Regions from separate parts of the Sinomonas soli genome, predicted to be linked through region 2. Evidence: predicted binding sites of a transcription regulator. Region 2 holds the regulator's gene; the other holds the start of a gene.
What was found. Region 2 encodes HspR, which represses chaperone genes until heat shock. Its sites were predicted from a motif close to AAGTTGAGTCNNNNNGACTCAACTT; they were not measured.
Positions count from the first base shown of each region.

Region 1: ACYVKZ_RS06680 (ATP-dependent Clp protease ATP-binding subunit) is a predicted target of HspR. The motif match lies at 2,878-2,902, and genes of this name have one in related genera.

Region 1 covers NZ_BAAGSN010000006.1:210,548-222,364, reverse strand. Annotated here, with positions in the region: gene ACYVKZ_RS06685 (PEP/pyruvate-binding domain-containing protein) at 1-19, shown strand, start outside; gene ACYVKZ_RS06680 (ATP-dependent Clp protease ATP-binding subunit) at 145-2,817, opposite strand; gene poxB (ubiquinone-dependent pyruvate dehydrogenase) at 2,973-4,697, shown strand; gene ACYVKZ_RS06670 (NAD(P)-dependent oxidoreductase) at 4,775-5,383, shown strand; gene ACYVKZ_RS06665 (globin domain-containing protein) at 5,483-6,703, opposite strand; gene ACYVKZ_RS06660 (RrF2 family transcriptional regulator) at 6,921-7,373, opposite strand; gene ACYVKZ_RS06655 (LysR family transcriptional regulator) at 7,384-8,316, opposite strand; gene ACYVKZ_RS06650 (EamA family transporter) at 8,389-9,315, shown strand; gene ACYVKZ_RS06645 (hypothetical protein) at 9,347-9,778, opposite strand; gene ACYVKZ_RS06640 (phosphomannomutase/phosphoglucomutase) at 9,781-11,229, opposite strand; gene ACYVKZ_RS06635 (thiamine pyrophosphate-dependent enzyme) at 11,366-11,817, opposite strand, start outside.
Region 2 covers NZ_BAAGSN010000020.1:7,901-19,717, forward strand. Annotated here, with positions in the region: gene ACYVKZ_RS18330 (MFS transporter) at 1-943, shown strand, start outside; gene ACYVKZ_RS18335 (fumarylacetoacetate hydrolase family protein) at 924-1,808, opposite strand; gene dnaK (molecular chaperone DnaK) at 1,994-3,865, shown strand; gene ACYVKZ_RS18345 (nucleotide exchange factor GrpE) at 3,868-4,542, shown strand; gene ACYVKZ_RS18350 (DnaJ C-terminal domain-containing protein) at 4,694-5,677, shown strand; gene ACYVKZ_RS18355 (heat shock protein transcriptional repressor HspR) at 5,681-6,100, shown strand; gene ACYVKZ_RS18360 (DMP19 family protein) at 6,227-7,150, shown strand; gene ACYVKZ_RS18365 (alpha/beta hydrolase) at 7,200-8,498, shown strand; gene ACYVKZ_RS18370 (hypothetical protein) at 8,569-8,736, opposite strand; gene ACYVKZ_RS18375 (sigma-70 family RNA polymerase sigma factor) at 8,894-9,403, shown strand; gene ACYVKZ_RS18380 (anti-sigma factor family protein) at 9,400-10,116, shown strand; gene trmB (tRNA (guanosine(46)-N7)-methyltransferase TrmB) at 10,175-11,038, opposite strand; gene ACYVKZ_RS18390 (MFS transporter) at 11,118-11,817, opposite strand, start outside.

The sequences.
Region 1 (11,817 bases), on a different contig from region 2:
ACGCGTGGACCTTCTGTGACGGTTGAGGGGTCATGTCCCTGCCTTGAGGGGTCAGAAGACAGCGATGAGGGGTCAGGTCCTCTCGAGACCTGACCCCTCATCGTGGGGATGTGACCCCTCATCGTGGGGATGTGACCCTCAGAATCAGGCGGCGGGGGCTGCCTCGGCGACGTCCGCGCGGACGGTGAGCAGCGCGCCGTCGTGCGTGTCCGCGCACTCCGCGCCCTCCGGAACCGAGACGCCCACGGTGACCCGGCCGCCCTCGGCGACCGCCCCGGTGACGAGCAGGTCCGCCACCCGGTCCTCGAGCTCGCGCTGGATCACGCGCCGCAGCGGGCGGGCCCCGAACTCGGGCTCGTAGCCGCGGTCGGCGATCCAGTCCACCGCGTCCTCGTCCACGGCCAGGGCGATGCCCTGGGCCGCGAGGCGGGCCTCGGTGCCGCGCAGCTGCAGCCGCACGATGTCGTGGAGCTGCTCACGGGTGAGCTTGCGGAACAGCACGATCTCGTCGATGCGGTTGAGGAACTCCGGCCGCATCGTCTCGCGCAGGCGCCCCATGATCCGCGCGCGCAGCTCGGCCGCCGAGGGGCCGCCGTCGGCGCCGCCGGCTGCAAAGCCCAGCGCGGCGCCGCGCGTCGCGAGGAACTCGGACCCGAGGTTGCTGGTCATGATCACCACCGTGTTGCGGAAGTCCACGGTGTGGCCCTGGCCATCCGTGAGCCGCCCGTCGTCGAGGACCTGCAGGAGCAGGTTGAACACGTCGGGGTGGGCCTTCTCGACCTCGTCCAGCAGCACCACGGAGTACGGGTGCCGGCGGACGCGCTCGGTCAGCTGCCCGGCCTCCGAGTAGCCGACGTATCCCGGAGGGGCGCCGACGAGCCGAGAGACCGTGTGGCGCTCGCCGAACTCGCTCATGTCGAAGCGCACCATGGCGGACTCGTCGCCGAACAGCGAGGCCGCGAGCGTCTTGGCGAGCTCGGTCTTGCCCACGCCGGTCGGGCCGAGGAACAGGAAGCTGCCCACGGGACGGTTGGCGTCGCCGAGGCCGGTGCGGTTGCGGCGCACCGACTTGGCGATCACGGAGACCGCGTCCTCCTGCCCGACCACGCGCTCGTGGAGCTCGTCCTCGAGGCGCGCGAGCCGTTCCCGCTCGCCTTCGGTCAGGCGCGCGGCGGGGATGCCGGTGGCGCGGGCCACGACCGCGGCGATGTCCGCCTCGCGCACGACGGCGTCCGGCCCGCTCCCGCCCGCGGCGTCGCCCTCGGCGGCGGTCCCGGCAGGACGGGCAGCGCCCGAGGCCTCTGCCTCGATGGTCGCCGTGAGCGCGTCGATCTCGTCCCGGAGCCGGGAGGCCTCCTCATAGGCCTCACGGGCGATGGCGGCCTCCTTCTGCTCTGTCAGCTCGGCGACCCGGGCCCCGAGGGCCTCGAGGTCCACGCGCGGGCCACGGGCCAGGCTCAGGCGCGCCCCGGCCTGGTCGATGAGGTCGATCGCCTTGTCCGGCAGGTGGCGGTCCGTGATGTAGCGGTGCGAGAGCTCGACCGCCGCGCGGACTGCATCCTCGGCATAGGTCACGCCGTGGTGCTCCTCGTAGCGGTCCTTGAGCCCCTCGAGGATCGCCACGGCGTCCTCGACGCTCGGCTCGCCGACCGTGACGGGCTGGAACCGCCGCTCGAGGGCGGGGTCCTTCTCGATCTTGCGGTACTCGTCGAGGGTCGTGGCACCCACGAGGTGCAGCTCCCCGCGGGCGAGCCGGGGCTTGAGGATGTTCCCGGCGTCCATGCCGCCCTCGCCGCCGCCCCCGGCGCCGACCACGGTGTGGATCTCGTCGACGAACGCGATGATGTTCCCGTCCTCGGCGATCTCGTCGATGGTCTTGGTCAGTCGCTCCTCGAAGTCGCCGCGGTAGCGGGTGCCGGCGAGCATCGCTGGCAGGTCGAGGGAGATGACGGTGCTGCCGGCGATCTGCGCCGGAACGTCCCCGGCCGCGACGGCCTGGGCCAAACCCTCGACGATCGCGGTCTTGCCCACGCCGGCCTCGCCGATGAGCACGGGGTTGTTCTTGGTCCGGCGTGCCAGGATCTCGATGGCCTGCTCGATCTCGTCGGCGCGGCCGATCACGGGGTCCAGCCGGCCCTCACGGGCGAGGGCGGTCAGGTCCGTGCCGAACTGCTCGAGCATCGACCCCTTCGTGCGCCGGCCCTTCTGGGCTGCCGTGGCGCGCAGGGGGCGCCTGGCCGCGCGCGGCGAGTGGCCGGCGTCGTCCGCGGGGTCCGCAGCGGCGGCCGAGGATTCGCCGTCCTGCAGCGACTGCGGGGTGACCCCGGCCGCTGCGAGGATCTGGCCCGAGGCGGCGTCGGAGTTGAGCACGAGGGCGAGGAAGAGGTGCTCGGGGTCGATGTAGGTCGAGCCGACCGAACGGGCCACCTTGTAGGCGTCGAGGAACGCGTGCTGGGCGCTCGTGGTGAGCGAGGGCATGCCGTCGCCGTCGTTCTGGTCACCGCCCACCGTGCCGGGCAGCCGGTCCTCGGCGGAGGCGGCGATCCCGGCCGGGTCCGCGCCCGCGTGCGTGATCATCGCGGCGACCTGCTCCGTCTCGGTCAGGGCGCGCAGCAGGTGCAGGGCGTCCACTTCGCGGTGACCGTGCTCCCGGGCGTAGCGGCCGGCGGCATTGAGGACCGTCTGGGTCCCGCGGCTCACGAGCCTCGTCATGTCGATGGGGCGTCCAGGCCGGCGAGCGCCCTGGCCCTGCAGGTAGCGGGCGAGGAACTCGTCGAAGGAGCCATTGCCGGCGGCGGGGCCGAAGAAGAGTGGCATCAGTTGTCCTCCGAGGGATATGTGCGGTGGCGTTGGAGCGGGCTGGGGCTACAACGGTAGAAGTTGAGTGACTTACGCTCAAGTTCAACGCTGTGTCCGACGAGATATTCCCGAGGGGTATCGGCGCTCTGCACCACGCGGCTAGGTTGAGGATCATGACGACCATCGCGCAGAACATCGTCGAGACCCTCGCAGCCAACGGCGTCCGCCGCGTCTACGGCCTCCCGGGCGACTCGCTCAACGGCTTCACGGACGCGCTCCGGGCCACGCCGAGCATCGACTGGGTCCACGTGCGGCACGAGGAGGCGGGGGCCTTCGCCGCCGCGGCCGAGGCCGCGCTCACCGGGGAGATCGCCGTCTGCGCCGGCTCCGCGGGGCCGGGGAACCTCCACCTCATCAACGGCCTCTACGACGCCAACCGCTCCCGGGTGCCCGTCCTCGCGATCGCAGCCCACATCCCCTCAACCGAGATCGGCTCGAACTACTTCCAGGAGACGCACCCGCAGGAGGTCTTCCGCGAGTGCAGCGTCTACGCCGAGCAGGTCACCGACCCGGCGCAGATGCCCCGCATCCTCGAGATCGCCATGCGCACCGCGGTCGAGAAGCGGGGCGTCGCCGTGGTGGTCCTGTCCGGCGACGTGGGGCTCACGTCGACGAACTCGGACCGGGTCACGGTGGTGCGCCGGGCCCGGCCGCGCGTGGTGCCCAACGAGGCCGAGCTGCGCGAGGCCGCCGGGATCCTCAACGCCGCAGGCAAGGTCACGATCCTCGCAGGCGCCGGCGTCGAGGGCGCCCACGACGAGGTGGTGGTGCTCGCGGACGCGCTCGGCGCTCCGATCGTGCACGCCATGCGCGGCAAGGAGTTCATCGAGTACGACAACCCGTTCGACGTCGGCATGACCGGCCTCCTCGGCTTCTCCTCGGGCTACCGGGCCATGGAGGACTGCGACGCCCTGCTCATGCTCGGCACCGACTTCCCGTACCAGCAGTTCTTCCCGTCCAAGGCCAAGGTCATCCAGGTCGACCTCCGGGGCGAGCAGCTCGGCCGGCGCGTGCCGCTGGACCTGGGCCTCGTCGGCGACGTCCGGGACACCGCGGCGGCGCTCCTTCCGCTCGTGCCGCGCAAGAAGCGCCGCACCCACCTCGAGTCCTCGCTCAAGCACTATGCGAAGGCCCGGTCCAAGCTCGACGACCTCGCGACCCCGACCAAGACGGGGCAGCCGCTGCACCCGCAGTTCGTCACCCGCACCCTCGATCGGCTCGCTGCCGACGACGCGGTCTTCACGGCGGACGTCGGCACCCCCGTCATCTGGGCGGCCCGCTACCTGACGATGAACGGCCGACGCCGGCTGGTCGGCTCGTTCACGCACGGCTCCATGGCGAACGCCCTGCCGCACGCGATGGGCGCCCAGGCCGCGTTCCCCGGCAGGCAGGTCGTGGCGCTCGCGGGCGACGGCGGGCTCTCGATGCTCATGGGCGAGCTCCTGACGCTTCGGCAGAACCGGCTGCCGGTGAAGCTCGTGGTCTTCAACAACGCGTCGCTGAACTTCATCGAGCTCGAGATGAAGTCCGTGGGATTCGTGAACTTCGGCACGGGCCTGGACAACCCGAACTTCGCGGCGGTGGCCGAGGCCATGGGCCTCAAGGGGGTGCGGGTCAACGACTCCTCCGAGCTCGAGGCGGGACTCGCGGAGGCCCTCGCGCACGACGGGCCGGCGCTCGTGGACGTGGCGACGATGCGCGAGGAGCTCGCCATGCCGCCGACGATCACCGCCCAGCAGGCCGGCGGCTTCACGCTGTACGCCCTGAGGACCGTGCTCTCCGGCCGCGGGGACGAGGTGCTCGACCTCGCGCGGGCCAACTGGCGGCGGGTCTTCTAAGGGCTGGCCCCGCGCCGGAATAGGGCCGGGGCCCGGAGGCGTTGTGACGGTTGTACCGTCAAGTTTTAGGAGCCCTCATGAAGATCGCCGTCTACGGAGCCACCGGAATGGTGGGGAGCCAGATCGTCGCCGAGGCCGCGCGCCGCGGCCACGAGGTGACCGCCATCAGCCGCAAGGGTGCCCCGGTGGAGGGGGCCGCCGTCGTGCGCGCCGCCGAGCTGGCTGACACGGATGCCTTCCGCGAGATCGCGGAGGCGAACGACGCCGTGGTGCTGGCGACGGCGCCCGACCGCACCGGCGGCCCGCGGGAGCCCTACATCGAGGCGCACCGCGCGATCGCCGCGGTGCCGACCGCCGCCAGGCTCTACCTGGTGGGGGGCTTCGGCGGCCTCTCGACGCCGGACGGCACCCGCATCAAGGACACCCCGGACTTCCCGGTGGAGTACAAGGGCGAGTCGGACGCGGCGTTCGCCGCCTACGAGGCCCTGCGGGACGCGGGCACGGACCTCACCGTCCAGGCTCCCGCGGCGGTCATCGCGCCGGGGGAGCGCACCGGCAAGTACGTCACCGCTGTCGGCGTGCCGGCCGCGGGCGACTCGATCTCGTCGCAGGACTTCGCCGTCGCCGCGCTGGACGAGCTCGAGCAGCCCCAGTTCCGCGGGACGTTCTTCACCGCCGCCAACTGACGTCCGGCCGCACCTGCGCGTCGAGCCGCCACCCTCATGCCTTCCAGAGCGCAGGGTGGCGGCTCGACGCCGTCGTGGGGAGGGCGGCTGCCCGGGGGATCAGTTCGCCGAGGCGAGCCAGAGATCGGGGCCGAAGACCTCGTAGTGGATGTTCGTGGCGGGGATACCCTTGGCGATCGCCTGGGAGCGGACCTTCTGCATGAACGGCAGCGGCCCGCACAGGTACACGCTGGCGTCCTCGGGAAGATCGATCTCGGCGAGGTTCATGAAGCCCTCGTGCGTGTCCAGGCGGGCGGGGCCGCCGCCGGTACCCGCGCCGACCGGGGCCAGCTCGGGCTGGGCCTGCTCGAGCCAGACCTTCAGGTGCGCGCCGTCGATCTTCTCCACGTCCCGGAGCATCTGGTCCGAGAGCGCCCACGTGTCGAGGCTGCGGTCCGCGTGGAGCGCGAGGACCTCGCGGCCCGAGCCGTTGGTGGCCAGGGCGCGCAGGATCGAGGCGGCAGGGGTGCAGCCGATCCCGGCGGTCGCGAGCACGAGGGGGCCGTCGCCATCATCCAGCGTCACGTCGCCGTACGGGTTGGAGAGCTCGACGACGTCGCCCACCTGGATCTTCTCGTGCATGATCGGCGAGACCTCGCCGCCGTCGTTGAACTTGGTGGTGATGACGCGGCGCTCGGTCGACTCGGCGTCGGCGGAGAGCGTGTACTGGCGTGCCTGGAGGAGTCCGTCCGCGACCGGGATGCGCACCGAGACGAACTGGCCGGGCTGGCCCGGCGTGGCCGGGGTGTCGTCCGCGGGCTCGAAGACGAACGTCATGGTGGTCGGGCTCGCCGAGGTCTTCTCGACGACCCGCCACGGCATCCACATCTTCGTGTTCGCCTGCTTGGCGTAGAGGCCCTTCTCGATCTTGACGAGCGCGTCCGCCATGAGCCAGTAGACCTCGGTCCAGGCGGCCGCGACCTCGTCGGTGACCGCATCGCCGAGGTCCTCGGCGATGGCCTCGAAGAGGTACTTGTAGACGATCTGGTACTGGTCCTCGGTGATGCCGAGCGAGGTGTGCTTGTGGGCGATGCGGCTCAGGACCGCCTCGGGGAGGGTGTCCGGGTTGTTGAGGAGGTGGCTCGCGAACGCGGCGATGGCGCCGGCGAGGGCCTGGCGCTGCGTGCCATTGGCCTGGTTGGCGCGCGAGAACGTCCCGTTGAGCAGCTCGGGGTGCGCGGCGAACATCTTCTGGTAGAACAGCGGCGTGATCTCGCCGATGCGGCTGCCGACCAGGGGCAGGGTGGCCTCGATGACGGGGCGCGCGGTATCCGAGAGCATTGCGACTCCTCAAGCATGGGGCTGGTCCCCGCGGCGGGGACTTGGTTATTCTGCATCTGTGATGCTGAATTAGCTCCAGTTTTCTACGACTCGTAGAAAATGGCAATTCCAGGGAGCGTGGGGGTCGTCACACAGCGGCTGTGGCGCAGGGGTGCTGCGATCGGGGCGCCGTGACCCAGAGGTTGCGGGAGGAGGATCTGCGAGGGGCCCGAGGGCGTCAGGCGGCGGGCGGGCGGAGCCCGATCTGCACGAGCACGGGGTCCATCTGGCGCTCGTGCGGCAGCGAGGCGACCACCACGCCGTCGAGCTCGCGGTAGAAGGCCTCGCGGGCCCGCCGGAGGGCGGCGCGCAGGCCGCACTGGAAGTTCAGCGGGCAGGAGCCGTTGGGCGTCTCGCAGTCCGCCAGGTCCGCCCGGGTGTCGAGGTCGCGCAGGACGCCGCCCACGGTGGCGGACCGGCCCTTGGGGCTCAGCTGGACACCGCCCGCGCGCCCGCGGGTCGACTCGAGGTAGCCGAGTTCGCGGAGTCGCAGGACGGCCTTGCTCACGTGGTTGTAGGGGGTCCCGACGCCCTCGGCGATGGTACGCGTGGCGAGCGGGACGCCCGAGTCGTTGGCGGCCAGGAGCATGAGGGCGCGCAGGCTCACATCCTCGAAGGCCGTCATACGCATGGCGGATATTCTACTCGCCGGTTCCCGCGTCCGCGGAGCCGGTCGGGTCGGCGCCCGCCGCCTCGTGCAGCAGCCGCACGAGCAGCTGCACTCCGGGGCTCGCGGCCATCGTGCGGCGGAAGGCCGCGGAGATCACACGGCGGGGCCGCTCGCCCGTCAGGGGCCGTGCCACGACGGTCCTCGGGAGTGGCAGCCGGCCTAGCCTGGGCACCAGGGCCAGCGCCGCGCCGTCGGCCGCGAGGGCCACGTGGGTGGCGAAGTCCGGATCGGTGAAGGCGATGCGAGGCAGCGCACCCTCGGCCTGGAAGAGGCGCATGAGGGCCTCGTGGCAGATCGCCCCCTTCGGAGTGGCGCACCAGGTCTCATCGAGCAGCTCGCGGCGGTCAAGGGCGCGCCGGTCGGCGAGCCGGTGGTCGCGGGGGAGCACCACGTCGGCCTCGTCCTCACACAGCTGCTCGACCGTCACCTGCGCCGGGACCTCCAGGGGGACGGAGTTCCAGTTGTGCACCACCGCGACATCCACCTCGCCGTGGGCCACGAGGGCGACGGCGTCGACGGGGTCGACGCTCGTGACCTCGAGGCGGGCCTGCGGGGCCTCCTGGCCGAGCCTGCGCGCCACCTGCCCGAACAACGCCCGGGTCGCCGTGGAGAACGAGGCGACCGAGAGCGTGCCCTGCGGGGCGTCCCCGGCCGTGAGCATGGCCTCGACACGCTCGAGATCGGCCAGCAGGCGGGATCCGTGCTCCACGAGCGTCCGTCCGCGTTCGGTGAGCAGCACGCCTCGGCCCTGCCGTTCGAGGAGGGCCGCGCGCGACTGGCGCTCGAGCTTCTTGATCTGCTGCGATACCGCGCTCGGGCTGAAGCCGAGCGCGTCTGCCGCGGCGACGACCGAGCCGTGCCGCTCGACGGCGGCGAGCGAGCGGAGCGCCTGGAGATCGATCATGAAGAAATCGTAGATGGTGGCCTGCAGAAATCAACGCTGGTGCTGCATGGTCTAGGACCGGATGATGGAGGAGTGAAACCCCGCCACGCCGCCCTCGCCGTTCTCGTCGCCATCCTGTGGGGGCTCAACTTCATCGCTATCGAGCTGGGACTCCGGGACGTCCCGCCGCTCGCCTTCGTGGCGCTGCGGTTCGCCCTCGTGGCCTTCCCCGCGGTGTTCTTCGTGAAGAAGCCTGACCTCCCCTGGCGGGTGATCGCGGGGGTGGGGGCCTTCATGAGCGCCGGGCAGTTCGGCCTCGTCTACCTCGCCATGCACCTCGGGATGCCGGCCGGACTCGCGCCCCTCGTGCTCCAGAGCCAGATGCTCTTCACGATCCTCCTGGCTGCGGCGGTGCTCCGGGAGCGGCCGACGGCGGCGCAGCTCGCCGGGGTGGGGGCCGGCGTCGTGGGCCTCGGCCTCGTCGCGGCAGGGCGCGGGGCCGTCGCGCCCCTCGGCCCGATGCTGCTGGTGGTCCTGGCGGGCCTGTCGTGGGGGATCGGCAATACGATCTCGCGGGCGGCGAGAGGCACGTCCGGGCTCGGGCTCGTCGTGTGGTCCGCGCTCGTGGTGCCCGTGCCGATGCTCGCGCTCTCCGCCCTCGTGGACGGCCCGGCGGCGCTGCTCGGCGCGCTCGGCCACCTCACGCTGCCCGCGTGGCTGAGCACGGTCTTCACCGTGGTCCTCGCCTCGCTGGTCGGATACTCGGCGTGGAACACGCTGCTGGGGACCTACCCGGCCGCGGCGGTCGTCCCGTACACGCTGCTCGTGCCGCCGGTCGGGATGGTCGGGGCGTGGCTGGCGTTCGGCGAGGTGCCCGAGCCGCTTGAGCTCGTGGGCGGCGCCGTCCTGCTGTCCGGCGTGGCCACAGCCGTCCTCCGTCGCCGCACCCCCGCCCCGTCTGGGGGCCGCCTCCAGGACGTCCCGCAGAGCGGCGCCCCGGACGCGACCTCCAGGAGGTGACCCTCAGGAAGTGATTCTCAGGAGGTGACCCTCAGAAGACGGTGGCCTCGTGGCCGTCCGCCTCCAGGGCGCCGAATGCGTAGCCCTCCGCCGTCAGCTCGTAGGGGACGACGGCGGCCATCACCCCGCCGCCGCGGTGTTCGGCGGCGCCGTGGATGCCGTCAGAGCCGTGCTCGGGGAGGTGCACGTCCGACGCGAACGCCACGGCCTGGCAGCCGTCACGGCCCTGCCGGAGGAGCTCGAGGAGATCGGCCATCATGGCCTCGGCGTCGTAGTCCCCGTCCGTGGCGGCCTCGGGCGGGGCGACCATGACGAGCCGCAGTTCGCCCTCGGAGTCCAGGGTCACGCCGAAGGGCAGGAAGCCGCCGTTCTGCTCGAGGTGCTCCTGGGCCAGGCCCAGCGCGGTCCCGAGCACTTCGCGCAGCTGGGCCTGCTGGGTCTCCAGGGGGATCTCCTCCGGCATCGTCACGCCCGCACGATCGCGAGGACGGTGTCCTGGATCGACGCGAGGGTCTCGCGGTCCTTGGCCTCGCCGTTGAAGCGCAGGAACGGTTCGGTGTTGGACGGGCGGAGGTTGAACCACCACGAGCCGTCCGCGGCGGAGAAGGTGGTGCCGTCGAGCTCGTCGATCGCGACGTCGTCGCCCTCGTACTCCTCGCGCACGCGGGCAACAGCGGCGGCCTTGTCCTCGATCTCGGAGTTGATCTCGCCCGAGGCCACGTAGGGCTCGTACTCGGCCGCGAGCTCGGACAGCGGGGCCTCCTGCTCGCCCAGGGCCGCGAGGACGTGCATCGCGGCGAGCATGCCGGTGTCGGCGTTCCAGAAGTCGCGGAAGTAGTAGTGCGCCGAGTGCTCACCGCCGAACACGGCGGCCTCCTCGGCCATGACGGCCTTGATGAACGAGTGCCCCACGCGCGTGCGGACCGGCCGGCCGCCGTCGTGCTGGACGAGCTCGGGGACCGCGCGCGAGGTGATGAGGTTGTGGATGATCACCGGCTCGGCCTCGCCGGCGGCCTTGGCCCGGGCGATCTCCCGGCGCGCCACGAGCGCCGTGATGGCCGAGGGGGACACCGGCTCGCCCAGCTCGTCAATGACGAAGCAGCGGTCCGCGTCGCCGTCGAACGCGAGCCCGAGGTCGGCCCCGTGCTCCACGACGGCCTTCTGCAGATCCCGCAGGTTCTCCGGCTCGAGCGGGTTGGCCGGGTGGTTCGGGAACGTCCCGTCCAGCTCGAAGTACAGCGGCACGATCTCCAGCGGCAGCGCGGCCAGGAGCTGGTCGCCGAGGACGGCCGGCGTGGTCATGCCCGCCATGCCGTTGCCGGCGTCCACGACCACCTTGAGCGGCCGGATGCCGGCCAGGTCCACGAGGCCGCGCAGGTACGCGGCGTAGTCGGCCAGGATGTCGCGCTGGTCAACGGTCCCGGGGTGGGCGACGGCGGGGACGGTGCCGGTCGCGAGGTACGCCTCGGCGGCAGCCTGGATCTCCTGGAGCCCGGTCTCGGAGGAGACGGGCTGCGCCCCCGCCTTGGCCATCTTGATCCCGTTGTACTGGGCAGGGTTGTGGCTGGCCGTGAACGTGGCGCCGGCCGCATCGAGGGCGCCGCAGGCGTAGTAGAGCTCGTCGGTCGAGATGAGGCCCAGCGTCATGACGCTGCCCCCGCGGGCCGCGGCCCCCTTCGCGAACGCCGCGATGAACTCGGGGGAGGACGGGCGCATGTCACCTCCCACGAGCACGGTCTTCCCCGCGAGCCCGAGCACGTCCACGAACGCCGCCCCTACGGCCTCCACGATGCCGGCGTCGATGGTCTCGCCCACGATCCCGCGCACGTCATAGGCCTTGAACGAGGCCGAGAGGTCGATGGAGGGCCGGGCGCTGCCGGGCAGGCTGGATGCGGCGTTCACGTTGCTGGTCACGGGCTCGATTCTACTGGCGGCCTCCGACACCGCAGGGTTGCGGCGCGGAGCCGGCCCGAAAGCGCGACGGCGCGTCCCCCACCCGAGTGGGGGACGCGCCGTCGTACGCGGACTCGCCTGCAGCCCGCCGGCGGGCTCAGTAGGCCTTGACGCGCTGCTCCACGATGAGGTGGATGAGGGCGAAGGTGCCCTCCTCGTCGATGGCCCGCAGGGCGGCCTCGAGGGCCGCCGGGACGTCAGCGTCCTTCTCCACCCGCACGCCGAATCCGCCGAAGGCCTGCGCCATGAGGGCGAAGTCGGGGTTCTTCAGCTGCGTGCCGGAGATGCGCTGCGGGTAGTGGCGCTCCTGATGGGAGCGGATGGTGCCGTACTCCTGGTTGTCCATGACGACCACGAGGGGAGTCGCCCCGTACTGGGCGGCCGTCGCGAGCTCCTGGCCGTTCATGAGGAACTCGCCGTCACCGGCGATCGTGACGACGCGGCGGCCCGGGTTCGCGAGCGAGGCGGCGATCGCGGAGGGCACGGAGTAGCCCATGGAGCCGTTGCGGGCGCTGATCATGGACCCGTACCGCTGGGTGGGGAAGTAGC
Region 2 (11,817 bases):
TGCGCTTACCCAGTACCTCTCCTGGCACTGGATCTTCCTCGTCAACCTCCCCCTCGGTGCCGCCGCGCTCGTGGCCGCGCTGCGGCTCGTGCCAGCGGGGGGCGCCGACGCAGGCCGGCGGCTCGACTGGCCGGGGCTCGGGCTCACGACCCTCGGCGTCGCCGCCGTGGTGGTGGGCCTCGAGCTCTTCAGCGAGGGCCGTCCGGCCGGCTGGGCCGCGGCCACCCTCGCCCTCGGCGCGGCGGCCCTGGCCGCCGCCGTGGCCTGGATGCGCCGGACCCCGCACCCCCTCTTCGACTTCTCCGTACTGCGCGTGCGCACGTTCCGCGCGACCCAGACCGGCGGGTTCGTCTACCGGCTGACGATCCAGGCCGTGCCCTTCCTCCTGCCGCTGCTCTTCCAGGACGGCTTCGGCTGGGACCCGGTGCACTCGGGGCTGCTGGTCGCGGCCGTGTTCGTCGGCAACATCGGCATCAAGCCGGCGACGACGCCGCTCATCCGCCGCTTCGGCTTCAAGCCGGTGCTCGTGGCCGCCGCGGCGGCGTCCGCGGCGACCTTCGCGGGGTGCGCGCTGCTCGCCCCCGAGTCTCCCGAGGCCCTCATCGCGGTGCTGCTCGTGGCCTCGGGCGCGTTCCGCTCCATCGGCTTCTCCGCCTACATGAACGTCCAGTACGCCGACGTCTCGGCCGGGCAGCTGCCCAGCGCGAACGCGATCGCCAACACGCTCGTCCAGCTCGCCGCGGCCCTCGGCGTCGCCGTCGGCGCCCTGCTGATCCGGGCAGGGACGGCCTGGCTCCCCGCCGCCGCCGGCCATGCAGCGGCCGCGGCCCTGCCCTACCGGTTCGCCTTCGCGGCGATCGCGGTGCTCATGCTCGCCTCCGTGGTGGACAGCGCACTGCTCCCGCGCCACGCGGGGACCGAGGTCAGCGGGCGCCGGAGGTGACCTCGGCGCGCTCGGCGGTGAGGGTGCAGCGCTGCCGGCCGAGGCCCTCCACCTCGACCTCGACCGTGTCGCCGGGCGCGAGGTAGGGGAAACGTCCCGAGAGCGCCACTCCGGCTGGTGTCCCGGTCAGGATCACGTCGCCGGCCTCGAGCAGCATGTACTGGCTCACGTGGTGGACGAGCTCGGCCGGGGAGAAGACGAGGTCCGCGGTGCGCGAGTCCTGGCGCGCCTCGCCGTTGACCCAGCTGCGCACGCGCAGGTCTGCCGGATCGGCCTCGTCGGCGGGGACGAGCCACGGCCCGAGCGGGGTGGAGCCCAGGGCGGACTTGCCCTTGGTCCACTGCCCGGCCGCGCCCATCTGCCACTCGCGCTCGGAGAGGTCGTTGGCGCACGCGTAGCCGGCGATGCACCCGGCGGCGGCCGCCACGGTGGGCAGCAGGTGGGCGTCGCGGCCCACCACGACGGCGAGCTCCGCCTCCCAGTCGTACTTCCCGCCCGCCGCGGGGTGCGGGGCCGGATCGAAGGGGCCCGCGACGGTGCTCGTGGGCTTGAGGAAGACGACCGGGACGGTCGGGACCTCGGCGCCGGCCTCGGCCGCGTGGTCCGCGTAGTTCAGGCCGATCCCGATCACCGACCGCGGGCGCGCCACCGGCGCCCCGATCCTCAGCCCGGCCGGGTCGAGGGCCGGAAGCTCCCCGGCGGCGAGCGCCGCGCGGACCCGGGCGGCGCCGTCGTCCGCGAGGAAGGTGCCGTCGATGTCCCGGGTGAGCGGGAGCAGGCTGTAGGCGCGTTCGGTGCCGTCGGGGCCGGCCGCGAGGACGGCCGGCTGCTCCGCGCCGGGGTCGCCGAGTCTCAGGAACTTCATCGATCCTCCATCATGTGGAAAACAATTTCCAATATCGCCCGATTCTACCGCCCCGCCCTCTCGGTTCGCCGACCGTGAACTTGAGCGCACTCCACTCAAGTTCATTTGACATCCGCCGCCCGCTGCGTAGAGTTGAGTGCAGACCGCTCAACTTGGTCCAGACCAGAAACCAGCAGGAGGAACCTATGTCCCGTGCAGTCGGCATCGACCTGGGCACTACCAACTCCGTCGTCTCCGTCCTGGAGGGCGGCGAGCCGACCGTCATCGCGAATGCCGAGGGCGGCCGCACCACGCCGTCGGTCGTCGCCTTCTCCAAGACCGGCGAGGTGCTGGTCGGCGAGATCGCGAAGCGCCAGGCGGTGAACAACATCGAGCGGACCATCGCGTCGGTCAAGCGCCACATGGGCACCGACTGGACGGTCAACATCGATGACAAGAAGTACACGCCGCAGGAGATCTCCGCGCGCATCCTCATGAAGCTCAAGAACGACGCCGAGTCGTACCTGGGCGAGAAGGTCACCGACGCGGTGATCACCGTCCCGGCGTACTTCAACGACGCCGAGCGCCAGGCCACCAAGGAGGCCGGCGAGATCGCGGGCATGAACGTCCTGCGCATCATCAACGAGCCCACCGCGGCCGCGCTCGCCTACGGCCTGGACAAGGGCAAGGAGGACGAGCTCATCCTCGTCTTCGACCTCGGCGGCGGCACCTTCGACGTCTCCCTCCTCGAGGTCGGCAAGGACGAGGACGGCTTCTCGACCATCCAGGTCCGCGCGACCTCCGGCGACAACCGCCTCGGCGGCGACGACTGGGATCAGCGCGTCGTCGAGTACCTCCTCGGCCAGCTCAAGGTCAAGGGCATCGACCTGTCCAAGGACAAGATCGCCCTCCAGCGCCTCCGCGAGGCCGCCGAGCAGGCCAAGAAGGAGCTCTCGTCCTCGACGAGCACCAACATCTCGCTCCAGTACCTCTCCGTCACCCCCGACGGCCCGGTCCACCTCGACGAGTCCCTCTCCCGCGCCAAGTTCCAGGACCTCACCAAGGACCTGCTCGAGCGCACCAAGAAGCCGTTCCACGACGTCATCTCCGAGGCCGGCATCAAGGTCGCGGACATCGACCACGTGGTCCTCGTGGGCGGCTCGACCCGCATGCCTGCCGTGTCCGAGCTCGTCAAGGAGCTCACGGGCGGCAAGGAGCCGAACAAGGGCGTGAACCCGGACGAGGTCGTGGCCGTCGGCGCCGCGCTCCAGGCCGGCGTCCTCAAGGGCGAGCGCAAGGACGTCCTCCTGATCGACGTCACGCCGCTCTCCCTGGGCATCGAGACCAAGGGCGGCGTGATGACCAAGCTCATCGAGCGCAACACGGCCATCCCGACCAAGCGCTCCGAGACGTTCACGACGGCGGACGACAACCAGCCCTCGGTGTCCATCCAGGTGTTCCAGGGCGAGCGCGAGTTCACCCGCGACAACAAGCCGCTCGGCACGTTCGAGCTGACCGGCATCGCGCCGGCACCGCGCGGCATCCCGCAGATCGAGGTCACCTTCGACATCGACGCGAACGGCATCGTCCACGTCTCCGCGAAGGACAAGGGCACCGGCAAGGAGCAGTCGATGACGATCACCGGCGGCACCGCGCTGTCCAAGGACGACATCGACCGCATGGTCGCCGAGGCCGAGGCCCACGCCGCCGAGGACAAGCAGCGCCGCGAGGCCGCCGACCGCCGCAACTCCGCCGAGCAGCTCGCCTACTCCGTGGACAAGCTCATCGACGACAACAAGGACAAGCTGCCCGAGGAGGTCCGCACCGAGGTGCAGGCCGACGTCGACGCCCTCAAGAAGGCGCTCGAGGGCACGGACAACGACGACGAGGTGAAGGCCGCGTTCGAGAAGCTCCAGCAGTCGCAGACCAAGCTCGGCGAGGCGATCTACTCGCAGTCGCAGGCCGGTGCTGCCGCGGGCGACGGCGCGCAGGCGGGCACGCACGACGCCGGCTCGACCTCGGGTGCCGACGAGGACATCGTCGACGCCGAGATCGTGGACGAGGACGAGAAGAAGTAGCCATGGCCCCCCACCACGGAAACGAGAATGAGCACGGCTCCGAGCGCCCCGAGCCGGTGATCCGGGACAACCGCAAGGTGGACCCGGTCACCGGCGAGGCGAGGCACCCGGAGGGCGCGGAGGCCCCCGGGGGCGCCCCGCACGACGACGGCCACGAGGAGATGCGCCCCGTGGACGAGGCCCACGACTCGGGCGACGCCCTGGCCCAGGCCGAGCAGATCCTCAACGAGGCCGAGGCCGGCGAGCAGGAGGGCCACGCGGCCGTCGTGGAGGAGCTGCGCAACGACCTGCTGCGCCTCCAGGCCGAGTACGTGAACTACCGCCGCCGGGTGGACCGCGACCGCGCGGTCGCCGGGGAGGTCGCCACGATGGGCGTCCTGAGCACGCTGCTGCCGGTCCTGGACGACATCGACGCGGCACGGGCCCACGGCGACCTCGAGGGCGGCCCGTTCGCCTCGATCGCCGGCAAGCTCGAGGCGATCGTGGCCGGCCAGGGGCTCGAGCGGATCGACCAGGCCGGCGTCGAGTTCGACCCGAACATCCACGAGGCCCTCATCCAGCAGCCGGGGGAGGGCATCGAGGTGGACACGGTCCAGCAGGTGCTCCGCACGGGCTACCGCACCTCGGCGCGCGTGCTGCGCGCGGCCCAGGTCATCGTGGCGACGCCGCAGGGCTGACCCCCCCCGTTTCGGGTACGCATCTCGTCGCCCTCCGGGCATCTCGGGTACGCGGGCTCCCGGGCCCGCGTACCCGAAACGGGAGATCCGTGACGAGATCCGTACCCGAAACCGTGCACACTTGAAGCAGCAGTTGATCTAAGGAGCGTTCGTGGCAAGTCAGGACTGGGTGGAGAAGGACTTCTACGCCATTCTCGGCGTGTCCAAGGACGCCTCCGAGGCCGACATCAAGAAGGCCTACCGCAAGCTCGCCCGCAAGTACCACCCGGACCAGAACCCGGGCGACGCCGAATCCGAGAAGAAGTTCAAGGACATCACGGAGGCCAACTCCGTCCTGTCCGACCCCGAGCAGCGCCAGCAGTACGACGCGATCCGCGCCATGGGCGGCGCCCGCTTCTCCGCGGGCGGCCCCGGCGGGGGAGCCGGCGCGGCGGGCTTCGAGGACCTCTTCGGCGGCCTGTTCGGCGGCGGCGCGGGCCGGCACTCGCGCGGCTTCAACACCGGCAACCTGCCGCCCGAGTTCGCCGACCTCTTCGGCGGCGGAGGCGGGTTCGGCGGCGCCGGCTTCCAGCCCCCGCCCCAGCGCGGCGCGGACCGCCAGGCCAGCACCACGATCTCCTTCGCAGGGTCCATCCGCGGCACCACGGTGGGCCTGCGTGAGCGGGACGGCGAGGTCATCGAGGTCCGCATCCCCGCGGGCATCCGCGACGGGCAGAAGGTCCGCGTCCGCGGCAAGGGCGGCCCCGGCTCGGCCGGCCCCGGCGACCTCATGGTCACCGTCCATGTCCGTCCGCACGACTTCTTCACCCGCGAGGGCGACAACCTCCGCATCCACGTGCCCGTGACCTTCGACGAGGCCGCCCTCGGCGCCCAGATCGAGGTGCCCACCGCGGACGGCGCGACCGTGAAGATGAAGGTCCCCGCCGGGACGAGCTCCGGCCGGACACTTCGTGTGAAGGGCCGCGGCGTCAAGACCTCCAAGGCCTCGGGCGACCTCCTCGTGACCGTCGACGTCGTGGTCCCGAAGAACCTCTCGAAGGACGCCGAACAGGCCATCCGCGCCTTCGCGGAGGCGACCTCCAAGAACGGCCAGTCGGATCCGCGCGCACACCTTGCGGAGAAAGCGAGGCTCTAGGCCATGGCCATCGACCCGTACGCTCCGATCTTCGTGATCTCCGTGGCGGCGGAGCTGGCCGAGATGCACCCCCAGACCCTGCGCCAGTACGACCGCCTGGGGATCGTCTCGCCGTCCCGCCAGGGCGGCCGCCAGCGGCGCTACTCCCAGCGCGACGTCGAGATGCTCCGGGAGGTCCAGCGGCTCTCGAAGGACGGCGTGTCCCTCGAGGGGATCCGGCGCATCCTCGAGCTCGAGAACCAGGTCGCGGCCCTCCGCGCCCGCGTGACCGAGCTCCAGGCGGAGCTCGCCAACACCCAGCGCACCAGCGAGGCCCGGCGCGTGTTCGCGGCCGGGATGGCCGGCGACGTCGTGAGCCTCGCGCGCGGGCAGCGGCCCGAGGCCCGCTCTCAGGCCCTCGTGGTCTGGCGCCCCCAGCGCTGACCTCCTCGCTCCCGCACCCCAAGGTTCGCCCAACGTTCGCCCGGCGGCGGCCGGGGCCGCCCGCGCGAGGTGCCGGCGGCGTCGTACGTTCGATGCGTGAGTGACCGCACGAGCGAGGAGCCCCGCATGAGCACCACCCAGCACCCCGTCGTCCTCCCGGCCGAGGCCCTCACGGCCGGTGACGAGGCCGTCGTGGACGCGAACATCGACGTCGTCAACGCCATGTACGAGGAGCTGCTCGACGAGCGCGAGATCGCCCCGAACGCCCTGCGCAGCTACTACGTGGACTTCTACCTTGCGCAGATGCTCGACGGCGGCTTCGCCCAGTACGCGCTCGCGGCCCACGAACGGGGACGCGTCGACAGCCTGGTGCGCGAGGGCCTGCACGAGATGGGCGCGACCGGGCACCTGGCCCTCTTCGACGAGCTGGCCGCCGCGGCCGCGGCCCTGACCGTGGACGAGACCGAGGCGTACCTCGACGGCGACCCCGAGGCCTCGGTGGCCGTGGCCCGACTCGAGGACCTGGACGACAGGTTCGAGGGCCTCCTCGAGGAGGAGGACCTCCTGGCGCTCAACGGGGCCTGGCTCAAGGGCCAGGAGGGCCTGCTCGCGCTCGACGAGGACGGCCTCGAGGACGAGATAGCCCGCCGCGTGGGCCTCATCGGCGACCTCGAGGAGCGCCGGGCCGCGGCGGACGGGCGCGGGCTGGAGGACATGCCCGACTTCGAACTCGTGATCCGCGAGCTGTGCGACGCGGCCGGCCACGAGCTCGTGGCCGTCACCACCGCCGACCCGCACTACGTCCGCGACGGGGCCGAGTCCTTCGCCTGGCGCTTCACCACGGACCTGGGGGAGTACGTGATGGTCGAGGAAGGCGACGAGGCCGCCATGATCGACGCCGAAGACGGGACTGTCCTCGCCACCGTCGAGTTCGTGGAGCTGGACGAGGACGACTGGACGGCCGATGATGATGCCGATGGGCATGGTGCGGCCGAGGCCTCCCGGCGGGGCGGCCCCGAGGACGGGCACGCAGCGCCGGCGGCTCCCTGAGCCTTCGGCCAGCGCCGGCCGTGCGCCCTGAGGTCGGCCGGGAGGCGGCATGGACTGGCTCTACAGCCTCGACATCCTCGACGGGGCCTTCGTGGGCGGCGCGGTCGCCGCCGGCGTCGCGGTGCTTGTGGTGCTCATCGCGGCCCGGTCGGACCGCTTGCGGGTCCAGAGGCTCCTCCTCGCCTCGGCGGCCGGGACCCTCGTGGGGCTCACGTTCTATGCCGTGTGGGATGCCGCCGACTTCCTCGGCCTCTACCTCCCGGAGGACGTCGGCCGCCTCCTGATGGCCACCTGCGCGGCCGGTGCAGTCGCCCTGGCCTGCCTGTGGGACCGGCCGGCCTGGCGCAGAGCGCTGGCTGCAGTGGGCGTCCTCGTGGTCGCCGTCTCCGGTGGGACCGCCGTCAACGCCTACTTCGGCTACGACCGTACTCTGGGAGCCCTCGTCGGGGTGTCGACCGGGGCGCCGATCGACCTCGGCGCGCTGGCCAAGGACGTCGGGCCCGCCAGGGGCGCCTCGGCGGGAAAGCTCCTGTCAGGATGGACCCCTCCCGCCGGAATGCCCGTCGTGGGACGCCGGGGTACTGTGCAGATCCCCTCGAACGGCTTCCCCGCGCGCCGCGCCGGCGTCTACCTCCCGCCCGCGGCCCTGACCGCCCACCCGGTCCGGCTGCCGCTCGTCATCCTGATGATGGGCGACCCGGGCACCCCGGACCCGGACGCCGTCGCCAACGTGCTCGACGCCTTCGCCGCCACCCACCGCGGCCTGGCGCCGATCGTGGTCGTCGCGGACCAGATCGGCACCAGGGGCGATCCGGCCTGTGCCGACTCGACTACCTACGGCCCGGCGGAGAGCTACATCCTGGACGACGTCGTCCCCTGGGCCAGGCGCACCTTCAACGTCCTCGGGGATCCGGCCCACACCGCGATCGGCGGGTACTCGAACGGCGGGGCGTGCGCTTTCAAGCTCGCTGCCGAGCGGCCCGCTCTGTTCGGGGCCATGTTCTCTGCGTCGGGGGAGGAGTACCCCGGCGCAGAGTCGCCGCAGGCCGCCATCGCCAACGTCTTCCACGGCGACGTGAAGGCCTTCGACGCCGCCAAGCCCGCCGCGATTCTCGCCCGCCACCGCGGCGTGTACTCGCGGATGACCGCGGTCTTCACGGTCGGCTCGGGCGATCCTACTTTCACGCCCGGGGTGCGGCGTGCCGAGCAGGCGGCCAAGGAGGCGGGCATGACCGCGTCCTTCCGCACCGTCCCCGGCGCGGGCCACGTTCACGGCGCGATCGGAGGCGGGTTCCGCGAGGCCTTCGAGGTCCTCTTCCCGGTCCTCGGCCTGGGGGGACAGAAGTAGGCCACCCGCAGGCGCTCCCCCTCAGGGGCGCGCCTCCGGGTGGCCGCGCAGGCCGTCAGCCGCTGTACCGTCAGCCGTTGTACTGCGGACAGGCCTCGTTGGAGCAGCCCTTGTCGCGGGGGACCCACCGGTCCCCGTCCTGCTGCCACACGATGTGCCGGTGCTGCCCGCAGAGCTCGCACGACGGCGCGACGAAACTGTGCTTCTCATCTTCCGTGTAGGTGCGGAAGTCTGACATGGTTCCTCCTCCACGTGGGGCTCCCCACACTACCCGCGGCACGGGGGCGGTTCCAGAGCTCCCGCCGCCCGGGCACCCGGCCGCAGAATGATCCTGGGCGCGCCCTGCGGTGAACCGCATCGGCGACGAGGACGTGTGAAGGGACGAGGAGGTCCCCATGCCCATGGACGAGGAGGCGGTCGCGGCGCTGTACCGCGAGCACGGCGCCGCGCTGCGCCGCTTCGCCCGCGGCGCGGTGGGCAGCGAGAAGGCGGAGGACATCGTGCAGGAGGCCATCATCAGGGTGTGGCGGCAGGCCCCTCCCGCGTCCCAGGGCCTGCGCCCCTACCTGTACCGCACGGTGCGGAACCTCATCGTCGACCAGCACCGCCTCGCGTCCCGCCGTCCCCGCACGGTCGCCTCCGTGGACGAGGGGGGCGACGGCTTCACCGTGGCGGTGGACGCCGAGCGCATCGACGAGCTCCTGGACCGCGTGGTCATGGAGGAGGCGCTCGCCAGGCTCACCCCCGAGCACCGCCGGGCGCTCGTGGCTGTCCACTACCGCAGGCTAACCGTCGCGGAGGCGGCCGCCGAGCTCGGGGTCCCGGCGGGCACGGTGAAGTCCCGCTGCTTCTACGCGCTCAAGGCCCTCCGCGCCGCGCTCGACGAAATGGGGGTGGACCGATGAGCACCGGAGCGTTCCGGCCGGGGCACGAGCCGCGGGCGGACCTCGGCGCCTACGTGCTCGGGGCCCTCAGCCCGGCCGAGCGGGAGGCCGTCGAGGAGCACCTCGCAGAGTGCGCCGCGTGCCGCGCCGAGCTCACGGGGCTCGAGACGCTCCCCGCGCTGCTCGACGCGGTGCCGCCCGAGCGTGCCGCGCAGATCGCGGACGACGCCGCCCGCGCGCCCGAGCCGGGCGTCGCGCCGCGCGAGCTGCTCGCCAGGGTGACGCGGCGCCGTCGCGCGCGTGCTGCCGGGTGGGCCGTCTCCCTGGCCGCGGCGGCGGCGGCCTTCTTCGTCGCGGGGATCGCCCTCGGGCCCGCGCTCGGCGCCCGCCAGGAGCAGGCCGCCCCGCCGTCGCCGAGCGCCACGGCACCGTCCCCCCCGACGACGGTCACCCTCAGCTCGGCCGACGGCGCGCACATCGACCTCGCGCTCGTGACCCGGGCGTGGGGCACCGAGCTCGACCTCACCTGCCGGGGCATGCCGAACGGGGGCGCCTACACCGTCTGGGTCGTCTCGGCCCAGGGCGCAGCCCAGCAGGCGGCCGCGTGGAGCTCGACCGGCTACTCCGGCCGCGCCGTCCTGACGGGGGCCACCTCCTTCGAGCTCTCGGCCATCCGGGCGGTGGAGGTCAGGGACGCCGCGCAGAAGACGGTGGCGAGGACGTCGCTCGGCTGAGGCGCCGGACGCACACGCGCACCTCGGGCGACGGCGGCGCCGCCCCCTGGCCTGCGCCTCAGGCGCGGATGGCCGTGAGGTCGAAGACCACGCGTCCGGCCTTGAGGGCCTTGTTCTCGAAGCTGGTCAGGGTCCGCCCCTCGAACCGGGGGGCCCACCCGCCCACGGCATCGGCCTCCCCGGTAGGCTCGCAGTCCACCCCGGAGGCCCAGGCCGCGGTGAGAGGGCTCGCGGAGCCGGCCAGCTCGCCGTCGTGCGCGTTGCGGAAGTCCGGCGAGGCGGCCACGACGTCCCGCATCTGCTGGGCGTAGCCGGACCAGTCCGTGGCGAGCCGCCAGAGGCCCCCAGGGGCGAGGACCCGGGCGGCGAGCGCGGCGAAGGAGTCCTTCACCATGCGCCGCTTGTGATGGCGCGTCTTGTGCCAGGGGTCCGGGAAGAACACCCACAGCTCGTCCACCGAGCCGGCGGGGAGCATCGATCCGAGCACCTCGGGGGCGTTGGCCTGGACCACCCGGACGTTCGTGAGGCCGCGCTGGCCGATCCGCAGCAGCGTGTTCGCCAGGCCGGGCCGGTAGACCTCGACGGCGAGGAAATTCCGCTCCGGGTCGGCCTCCGCGGCGGCGACGATGGCCTCGCCGAGTCCCGAGCCGATCTCCACGACGAGCGGCGCCCGGCGCCCGAACTCGGCCGCGGCGTCGAACACGTAGTCGGGGTGGACCGAGGTGTCCGCCACGTGCCGGGGGACGTCCACCACATACGCGTCCGCGTGCTCGTCCCACGCGGCCTGCCGGCGGCCCTGGAGGCGTGTGCCGCGCCGGACGAAGCTGAGGGGCTGGCGGCGGTAGGTGCCGAAGGAGGCCTGGCTGCCCGGGGTGAGGGGGTTGGCCGGGGTGGTCGCGGGAGATTCGGGGTGCTCGCTCATTGCCCTCCAAGGGTACCGGGGCACGCACGACGGCGCCCCGCCGGCTTGCGCTGGCGGGGCGCCGTCCGCGGCAGCCGGGTCAGTGGCGCAGGTCCTTGCCCTTCGTCTCCGGCAGGCCGAGCACGGTCAGGATCGAGACGAGGACCATGAGCACGGCGTAGACGTTGAACATCCAGGACTGGTGGAACACGTCAGAGAACAGCTGCTGGAGGTAGGGCGCCGTCCCGCCGAACAGCGCGACGCAGATCGAGTAGGGCACGCCGACGCCGACGGTGCGGATGTGCGCGGGGAACATCTCCGCGTACGCCGCCGGGACGATCGCCGCGGAGCACGCGATGAAGATGAGCATGACGGACATCGAGACGAACAGCTGCCACGCGGCGTCGTGCAGGAGCCAGGTCATCGGGAAGTGCAGGACCGCGACTCCGGCACCGCCGATGATCAGGACCTTCTTGCGGCCGATCCGGTCGCTGACCCTGCCCCACAGCGGCAGGGCGATGAGGAAGACGACGTTGGCGCCCACGCCCGCCCAGAGCGCCTGGGTGGGGTTGATGTGCAGGCTCGAGATGGCGAAGGCCGGGGCCACCACGCCCCACACGTAGTAGATGATGGTCAGGCCGACGGTCATGCCGATGACCTGCAGGGCCTGCTTCCGGTGCTCGACGATGGAGCGCCACAGCGGGTGCTTCGGCTTCTTCGCCCCGTCCGTGAGGCCCTCGAACGCCTCCGTCTCGGGCATCCGGGCCCGCATGATGAGCCCGTACAGGCCGAGCACGGCG